DNA from 2 places in the Sporomusa intestinalis genome. Region 2 is predicted to be linked to the other one. Evidence: riboswitches for the same ligand, from Rfam matches in the RefSeq annotation. Region 2 holds a riboswitch; the other holds the start of a gene.
The links. Region 2 has a riboswitch for cobalamin ahead of ACZ481_RS13450 (OmpH/Skp family outer membrane protein). Riboswitches for the same ligand answer to the same signal wherever they lie in the genome.
Positions count from the first base shown of each region.

Region 1: linked by a shared signal. The riboswitch ahead of ACZ481_RS06500 (nicotinate-nucleotide--dimethylbenzimidazole phosphoribosyltransferase) and the one ahead of ACZ481_RS13450 (OmpH/Skp family outer membrane protein) in region 2 are both predicted to bind cobalamin.

Region 1 is NZ_AP042390.1:1,429,025-1,433,818, forward strand. It holds gene eutJ (ethanolamine utilization protein EutJ) at 1-441, shown strand, start outside; gene ACZ481_RS06495 (iron-containing alcohol dehydrogenase) at 497-1,654, opposite strand; cobalamin riboswitch at 1,951-2,150, shown strand; gene ACZ481_RS06500 (nicotinate-nucleotide--dimethylbenzimidazole phosphoribosyltransferase) at 2,274-3,308, shown strand; gene ACZ481_RS06505 (sensor histidine kinase) at 3,411-4,625, shown strand; gene ACZ481_RS06510 (response regulator) at 4,655-4,794, shown strand, end outside.
Region 2 is NZ_AP042390.1:2,860,197-2,864,990, forward strand. It holds gene ACZ481_RS13440 (TonB-dependent receptor domain-containing protein) at 1-786, opposite strand, end outside; gene ACZ481_RS13445 (hypothetical protein) at 860-2,302, opposite strand; gene ACZ481_RS13450 (OmpH/Skp family outer membrane protein) at 2,495-2,956, opposite strand; cobalamin riboswitch at 3,240-3,422, opposite strand; cobalamin riboswitch at 3,905-4,185, opposite strand; tRNA gene ACZ481_RS13455 (tRNA-Val) at 4,430-4,506, opposite strand; gene ACZ481_RS13460 (acyl-CoA dehydrogenase family protein) at 4,693-4,794, opposite strand, start outside.

The sequences.
Region 1 (4,794 bases), 1.4 Mb from region 2:
CCGGTGGCAGCCGCAAAGGCCCTGGGGATTGATCATGGCATTGTTGTCGATATTGGCGGCGGGACTACCGGCATTGCCGTTTTAAGGAAGGGCGAGCTGGTGTTTACGGCCGATGAACCGACCGGGGGCACTCATATATCCCTGGTTTTAGCCGGGGCGTATAAAATCACCTTTGAGGAGGCCGAACTGCTGAAGCGGGATGCAGACCAGCACCGCCGGATTATGCCGGTTGTATTGCCGGTGGTTGAGAAAATGGCGACAGTGGTAAAAAATATGCTGGCCGGCCAGGCCGAGTTTGACGATTATCCGGTGTATGTGGTTGGCGGCACCGCATACCTGCAGGGCTTTGAGGCCGAATTCGGCAAGGCTTTCGGTCGGGAGGTGCATGTGCCGCCCCATCCTCTGCTGGTTACACCACTCGGTATTGCAATGTTTGGTTAAAAAAATATATGCCCTGCAGATAATTTTGATCTGCAGGGCATATATTTATCTATATCTACAAAATAGAACGGTATATTGCCTCTATATCCTCCCGGGTGCCCTGGCGGGGATTTGTCAGGCAGCAGACGTCCTGCAAGGCATTTTCCGCCAGCTGGGGAATATCTTCCGCCTGAAAGCCCCGCAGCTCCCGGAGTTGTGCCGGCAGGCCCAAATCCCGGTTGAGTTGTTTGACAAGGGCAATAAACGCCTTGGCGCTTGCTTCGGCGGAGCAACTGCCGGATTCCAACCCGGCGGCGCGGGCCAGATCGGCATACCTGGTTACGGCTGCCGGCAGGTTGAATTCCATAACTGCCGGCAACAGGATGGCATTGCAGAGCCCGTGGGGCAGATTATAAAAGCCGCCAAGCTGGTGGGCCAGCGCATGCACATAGCCGAGGCTGGCGTTATTGAAGGCAATGCCGGCCAGGTATTCGGCATACACCATGGCTTCCCGGGAGGGTAAATCAGTGCCGTCGCGATAGGCCGTCCGTAAGCTGCCGACAATCAGTTCCACCGCTTTTACGGCTTTGCAGTCTGTTACCGGGCTGGCATTTGTTGACACATACGCTTCAATGGCATGGGTTAAGGCGTCCATGCCGGTTGCCGCCGTCAGCCCCGGCGGCATCCCGATCATTAAGGCCGCATCACTGACGGCGATAATCGGCGTAACATGCCAGTCATTAATCGTCATTTTTATGTGGCGATCTTCATCGGTAATGACGCAAAAGCGGGTAAGCTCACTGCCGGTGCCGGCGGTTGTGTTGATGGCAATCAGCGGCATCGCCGGCTTTTTGGATTTGTTCAATCCCTCGTACTGGCCGATTTCGCCGCCGTTGGCAGCCAGCAGGGCAATGGCCTTGGCACAGTCATGGGGGGAACCGCCGCCAAAAGAAATCAGGAAATCGCAGCCGTTATCCCGCAGCAGTTTTAAACCGTAATTTACCTGGGCGACGGTGGGATTAGGAGCAACATCCTTATACACTATATAAAATACTCCCGCAGAGTCGAGCAAGTTAAGAAGTTTGTCAATCAGCCCGGTGTCAACCAATACTTTGTCGCTGACAATCAGGGCTTTTCTAAACAGCATCGGTTTAATATACCCGGCAATTCGTTCCATACAGTCGGTGCCGAGGATGCTAATCGGTGTCATAAAATATTCATTGACTTTTTTCATTTACTCAGCCTCCTTGTACATAAGTTCTTAAAACAATAGCATTGTTTGGTAGTTTGTGCAAGACTCGTGCCGGCAAATAGCCGGATGTTAGCAAAAAAATGATACAATCCGGCTACTGGCAACTATTTTTGCTGTTACAGACAAAAATAGCTTATATTTGTTCGCCAGCGGCGGCGTCATTTATTGCCGCCTGGCGCCATAGTACTTTTTTGATCAAATGCTTTAACATCTTGCGAACACCGTTTGCGGCAACAGGATAATGGTTGTATCTGTAGAATGTGCTAAACAAACAACTAAATATACTCCACCATACAGGTGCCCCTCTGTTTAGAGGGGAGAATAGGGAAGCTCGGAAGGATTGCTGACAATCCTTAAACGACGCGGTCGCGCCACTGTAATCGGGGAGGAATGCCCAGTCCAAGCCACCGCTCGCGGGAAGGCAAGGGTGTTCCGGTGAACCGTAAGCCAGGAGACCTGCCTGTTACGGCTGTTATTTACCTCCGCGCCAGGGGTAGTACCAGAAGGACTGGATTTTATGCAAATAGAACCCTGGCCCTTTTGGGCCAGGTGTTTTTATTGTATTCTCAAGCGGGAAAATAAAAAAGCAGGGGGAGTTAGTATGGATTATCAATTAGCGGTTGACGATTTGATCGATGGTATGGCCAAACCACCCAACAGCCTGGGGCTGCTGGAAAAAATTTTTAAGAAGATGTTGTTGGCCTGGGGCACCCTGCAGCCGGAGATCAAGCCTTACCATCTGATTTTTGCCGCCGATAATGGGGTGGTGGAAGAAGGGGTGGTTAATTTCCCGGCGGAAATCACCTATCTCCAGGCGCAGAATATGGTGGACGGACGGGCTACAATCAGTTGTTTCTGTAAGGCTAATCAGGTCCCCTACACCGTCGTTGATATCGGCATCAATAACCCGCAGACGGCTGGCGTGAACCGCCGGGTTGCCTGGGGAACGCAGAACTTTATGAAAGCCGAGGCTATGACCCCGGCCGAATTTAACCAGGCCTGGCAGGTCGGCGAGGAAATGGCTGAGCAGGCCATTACCACCCACGGCGCCAACCTGGTGTCTTTCGGGGAAATGGGAATTGGCAATACCACGACCTCTTCGGCTGTCCTGCACGCGATGACCGGGATTTTGCCGGAGTTTGTCGTGGGCTATGGTGCCGGTCTCCCCAACAGTGAGCTGTTGAAGCGAAAATGTGTGGTTGTGGCCAAAGGCGTTGAACGCCATAAAGAAAGCTTTACCAGGATCGAGGATATTCTGCGCTGCGTCGGCGGCCTGGATATTGTTGCGATTTGTGCCGGAATGAGCGCCTGTGCCAGGCGCAAAACCCCGTTTGTTATTGACGGGTTTATTACGGCCGTTGCTTTTGCCTGCGCCGCCAGGATCAACAAAGAGGTTGAGCATTACGGGCTGCCTTCGCATATGTCGAAGGAGCCGGGAATGGCCTATGCCATGCTGCTGGGCAATATTCTGGCCGATGATGTGCCAATCCGGGCCGGCATGGCGCTGGGAGAGGGGACTGGCGCCATTTTAATGATTTCTCTGCTGAGGACCATGGCCTTTGCTGTGTATAATACGGCCAGATTAGCGGATTTTGCGCTGACGCCCCCTGATTCTCAACAATTGGCAGCCATATAACAGTTGTTCTTCGAGGATTATTTACCGGCTGCGGCAGGAAATGACCAGTCCTATAGCAAAACTATTCTCCATAAATAAGTAGCAATACAGGGAGAAGCTTTTGTGGAAAATGTTAGCCGCTTTGTGTTGGCAGAGATCGTTAATACCCAGATATTACAGGAGATTCAGGACAAATTTTCCGAAACTACGGGGATTGCGGCCGTTGTGGTTGATGCTGACGGCAAACCGGTGACGAAACCGAGTAAATTTACCGATTTTTGTTCCTACGTTCGTTCTTTTCCCGCCGGGCTGAGCCGGTGCATGGCCTGTGACGACAGCGGCGGCCGCAAAGCGATGGAGCAGCAGCGCCCGTTTGTTTATCATTGCCATGGCGGGCTTACTGATTTTGCCGCCCCCATTATTGTCCAGGAGCAATATGTCGGGGCTCTGCTGGCCGGGCAGGTCGTGCTGGCCGGCAGTGATTTCGATGCCAGACAGGCGATGTTTACCCGGTTGGCCGCGGCGGGGATGCAGCCCGGAATCCTGGACGGCCTGTTCGACCGGGTTGAGGTGATACCGGAGAACCGGGTTAAAGCCGCTGCCGACTTGTTGTATATTATGGCCAATTACATCGTGGAAATGGGTGTTACCAATATTGTCCAAACCCGGCTGATGGCCGAACTGAAAGCAAAGGCCGAGCTGGAGAATTTGCTCCGGGCGGCGGAGATGAAAGCCCTTCAGTCCCAGATTAATCCGCATTTTCTCTTTAATACCCTTAACACCATCGCCCGGCTTTCTTTATTGGAGGGCGCCCAGCAGACCCAGGAGGTTGTGCATGCCCTGGCCGATCTGTTGCGGACTAATTTGCGGGACGTGGCCGGGCTGCGCACCGTGGAAGAAGAAATTAAATCCATTGATGATTATTTAATCATCCAGGGCGTACGCTTTGGCGACCGGATTCAGGCTCTGATCGATATTGAACCGGCGCTGCTGAGGATGCCGGTTCCGGCCCTGAGTTTGCAGCCGCTGGTCGAGAATGCCATTATTCATGGCCTGGAGCCGAAAAAAGAGGGTGGCTGTATCCGGATTACCGGCTATATCGAAAGCAACAGGGCCGCCATTGTCATATCCGATACGGGGGTGGGGATTGCGCCTGAGCGAATCAGTGCCATCTTAAACGGCGAAAAGCGGGGCCGCAAGAGCCGAAGCACCGGACTGGGCGTACTCAATGTTCACAAACGTATCCAGCATCATTTCGGGGAGCAGTTTGGTTTAAGTATCGAAAGCAAGGTTGGCGAGGGGACGGAGGTCGTTATCCGCCTGCCTGCCTGTTCTTAACCTGTACAACATTAGAGGAGAAGTAGTTTATGTATACACTTATGATTGCCGATGATGAGCAGCTGGAACGGCAGGCATTGCGGTTTATTATTGAAAAAGACTGCCCGGACATTGACATCATCTGTGAGACCGGCGATGGCAAGAGTGCGGTAACGCTGGCCGCTGACCA
Region 2 (4,794 bases):
AGTAAATAAGTATTTGTTCAGCGAACTGTCTATATAACTGCTTTCTCCCGTAAATGTGAAGTCGCCGCTCTCAATCTTGGCTTTTACCTCGTCACTGATCGCACTCAGAGTAATGACGGCACCAGACGTTGAACCCTGCAGCATAGGCTTTACGCCAGCGGCAAGGTCGGGGCCGCCAAAGCTTTTATTATAGCGGATCTGCACCTTGACGTCGACCGCATCGTCCCCTAATTGCGGATTCTTAAACAAGAACCTATCGGTTAAAGCGCCGCTGGCAATGTCTGGGTGACTGTACATATTAACCCGTAGAATTGCCCCGTCGTGAAAAACCGTTTTCACTGAATTTGCAGTGTCGGCCTTCAACATTCGAATAAGCTGGTTAGACGTCCAGTCGTTGGCTGGATAATTCTCGGGTCCATACTTATAGGACAGGTCAAGGACTGCGTCTTTTTCCAGTGTCAATGTTCCTTCGACATTAATAAGATTATTACTATCCAGCGGCTGCCAAATCCCGCCGCTTTGAATGGTAATATTGGTATATTTCGTCGCACTACTCTCCCCGTTCCCGGTTGCTGCATTGAAGTAAGTTCGCCAGGTTTCGCCACTGGCAATCGTAAACCCAGTCGGATTGTTCACTTTGATATTGGGATGGGTGACGTTGGCCTCATCATATAACCGCAGTGCCGCATGAGCCGGCGTGGCATAAAGCAAGGCGGCCGATACACAGGCCGCCAGGAGCGCTCTTTTTTTCTGCGCCCCGCCGGATTGTTTCTTTCGTTTCTGCAAAAATTTTCTCTCCCCACTATGAAAATTCAAAATTGTGGAGGGGAACTGCTTCCCCTCCACGAGAAACCTTGGGTTATTTTTTGGCTTTGGCTGCGGCTACTTCTTTTAAGAATTTTTCCCGTTCGATCAACGCCGCCGGCGAGTTGGAGGCAAACGCCGGCGCGACATAGCCCTTCAAGGCTCGCGGCGCAGCCACTTCGTCTTCGTAAATGGTCACGAAATTGAGGCCGGGGAAATCCGACCCGCCGGTAAACGTGGTGAGATCGGCAAGTGTGGCAGCGGCGACTTGGCCGCCGGAATTGTAGATAGCCAAATCTTCGCCTCGGACAAACCAGGTGTTCGCATTGCTTTCCGAATACAGCAAACCCCAGAGGTAGCCGCCGTCGGTTGTAGCTTGCACCGGTATTGGAACAATACTCGAAATCAGCGCCCCGCCGGCCCCGAGAACTGTGCTCAAATCGGTCTGATACAGCCGGTAGCTAAAGGCAGCAAAGCCAGCAGTAAACTTTCCGGTAAGAATATAGGCGTCATTCCCGTCAGCGCTGAAGGTCAGCGCCCGGAAATCGAACCGGTCAGTTTCATTATCTGGATCGGTATTATTAGGAGCCGCTACGAGCAGGTCAGTGACCGCCAGCGTGCTTGGATCAACCCTCTGGATACGGGAACCGGGGTTCCAATTAAAGGGATAATTCGGCGGATAGGCCTGATCCAACTGCGGGCCGCCAACGGCAGTCAGGATGAGATGGTCGTCCGTACCATCGTTATAGGCCTGGATGCTGAAGGCATTTTGAGCCGCTCCGCCGCTTGTTGACGAGCCATAGGGGCCGTTAACGGCTACCGGTGGGCTGCTGAGCGCAAGATCCAGTTGTACTATCGTGCTGTTCAGGTAGTTGGCGCTAGGCGCGCCGGCCGTCAGGTTCGTGCCGCTATTGAATACAGCATAGACATAGTCGCCGATGATATCCAGATCGACGCCGTAGGTTTGGTTGCTGCCGACCGTCAGCGCCGGGAATTGATAATAGCCAGTCTGCGGCGTATAGGTATCGCCGTTCGGACCGTTGCTGCGCACGCGGAAGACAAGTCTGTTGTCATAGTCGATGCAATAAATATCGACTGTCGTGGCATTAATTCTTCTGGTTTTGAGGGCATAGGGATTGGTAACGCTTACGGTGCCGTCCGTCAGTACGACAGGCCCGGCCACGGGGTTGTTCCAGACAAAAGGAGTAGTATTATCGGCATCGGCTTCATAGACCAGCCAGTTGCAAACGGCGACGCCGCTTGCCCATGAGATGGAAGCCACTGCGGCCCGGTTGAGTCCGGCGCCGTTTTCGAAATATAATGGTTTGGGATCAGAACCGATGAAAGGACTGCCCCCGGCATTGGTATAGGTCGTTCTTACTCCTTTATGCACGAGGATGGCAGGAGGCGGACTGGGATTGGGATATGTGGCAGTGCCGACATCGCCTCTGGGAGTACCGGTATAAGTATACGTTCCATACATTACCTTACTAGCCATAAGTTTTCACTCTCCCATTTTTTACTGTTTACCGTATGACCGTCAACAGCTGGCGGGCTGCTGAGGTCTTTTTCTTAGTGCTCACGAAAAAAACCGCACCTCCTTGTTAGATTTCCTTATCGCAGCCTGCCGAACGCCGTCATCGCGCCCGGGCAGGACGAACAGGCTGAGTTACGCCGTCGCCGCTGCTGCTTATTGTTGTACCTTGGTTATTACGTCGGCGGTAATGTCGATACCGCCGTAGATCACATTTGCTGCGTCAATCACTACGGTCAGGCCTTTGGCTTTTGCAACGGCCTCAATTGATTCTTCGATCTTGTCGCCCACCGGTTTCATCAGTTCGTCTTCCCGCTGGGCCTGCTGGCGGGACAGCTTGTCACTGTAGGCCTGTTTGTCGGCCGGCGCCAGGTCTTTGGCGTTGGTGTCATAGTCTTGCTGGGCCTCGGCCCGCAGGCGCTGGATGCGCTGCATCAGGTCCTCAATGCCGGGGTAGGCGGCGAAAACCTGCTGGCGGTTGATATAGCCGACGGTTTGTTCGGTCTTGGCTTTGGCTTTGGTCCTGGCTTTGGCGGCCAGCGCCGGCGCGGGAGCTAACAGTCCGGCCAGAAAGCAGGCGGCAATAAGCAGGGCTAAGATTGCGCGTGTTTTGTTCATGGGTTGTATCCTCATCTAATCTCTAAATTTGTTTGTACAAGCCAGGCTTGTACGCCGGCTGTCCTGTACCATAGGGCCGGACAATCCAGCAGCTAAATAACAATAAAGAAAACACGGCTTGCGCCGAGCCTGTGGCGAAAGCGGAAGCCGATGTTGCCCTTATCCAGGGAAAGTTAACCTTTCTGTCAGGATAAAAAGACTCCCTTAGCGGGAGTGCTACGCTGACCGGCCGCAATGGGACCCCGGTTCCACGTAATCTCCTCCCTGTCGCTCGCAGGTACTATAGGCGATTGCTGGATAAGGCAGGTCTCCTGACTCCGGGTCATTGCTGGCTGCGCCTTCCCCAAGCAGTTGCTTAAGTGGCTCTGTCTGCAGTTCGCTCCCCGTTACAGTGGCGGGACCGTGCCGGTGTTTCACCGGTCTTCCCTTTTAAGCCCCGCAGGGCACCTATCCCACATAATGATGTTGTTCGTTGCAGCCTATGCAAACTGGCCGCAGAATATGACTGCCGGTTTTGACTGATATCGCTGTCCGGCTGCTTCCCTGTACCTCCTTTGTTCGCTACCTGTTGTAGGCTGGGCCGGTAAATAGCCAGGGCTTACGACGGCCGGCGTTGGCATGATAGCCGCCGTAAGCTGCCCTGCTGTTGCCGCAGGTCTGGCAAAGATGTCCGTACAGGCAGTTCTCCCGGCAGGCGGACTACCTGTACGCACTATGACAATAATTGCCGTTTGGTACGGCAATTATGATACAACTGTGTCGTAACGCAACATGGCTGGGTGCGAAAAATCCGTTATCCCTTCACAAGTTTTCTATTGTATGTTCACAATGGCAAATAAAAAGAAGCCTCCTGTGATAACAACACGTAAGGAAGGCTTCTGCTTGTAGCCCGGAAAAAACTGCCGGCACAAAACACGCACTAATCCCCTCCCTATCGCTCGCAGGTCAACGGTGATTGTCATGCAGGCAGTTCTCCTGGCTCTGGGTCATCGCTCCACCAAACCTTCCCACGACAGAGACGTCGTACCGTCGACACATATGTGTTCGGCACTAGCCTCCTTTAGAGGCGTCGCACCGTCAACTCGTGCGTGTTCGGCACTAGCCTCTTTTTGAGGCGTCGCAGTGGTATAAAACATGGCTTTGCTCCCCATTACAGTGGCGGGACCGCGCCGGCTTCCAACCGGCTTTTCTATAAAGCCCTTGCGGGCACCTGCATCTTATTGTATTTATTTTTGTTTTAAGTAGTGTGATTTCCTAATTCTGACAATACCACTTTTGTAATGTTTTGTCAATAGGTTTTTTAGACAGGTACTCTTGCGGCAAGCGGCAGTTTCCGCTTGCCTGCCCCCGCCCGGACGGGCTATAATAGCCTTAGGGTGGTGAACGGATGGAAGCATTATTGCAACAGATCCTGGGCGAGATGAAAGAGCTAAAATAAAAAGCTCCCGATCTCTCGGCAGCTTTTGCATTCCCTGGTGGGATTAACTGGACTCGAACCAGTGACCCCTACGATGTCAACGTAGTACTCTAACCAACTGAGCTATAATCCCGTAGCACATAACATATTATAGTAAGATTGCAGGCAAAAGTCAAGCATTAATTAGGCCTTAATTTTGTCCGGCCAGAAACAGGCAAACGCTACTGGCGCAGTGGCGTTTTGTTGAGACATAAGAACGACGATACCCTAACGGGCATCGTCCTATAGGACTTGGCTTGTGCCAAGTCCTTTCTTATTTTTAGTACAGGATGTTATTGGCAATAACCAGGCGCTGAATTTGGTTGGTGCCTTCGTAAATCTGCATAATCTTAGCGTCGCGCATGTATTTTTCCGCCGGGTA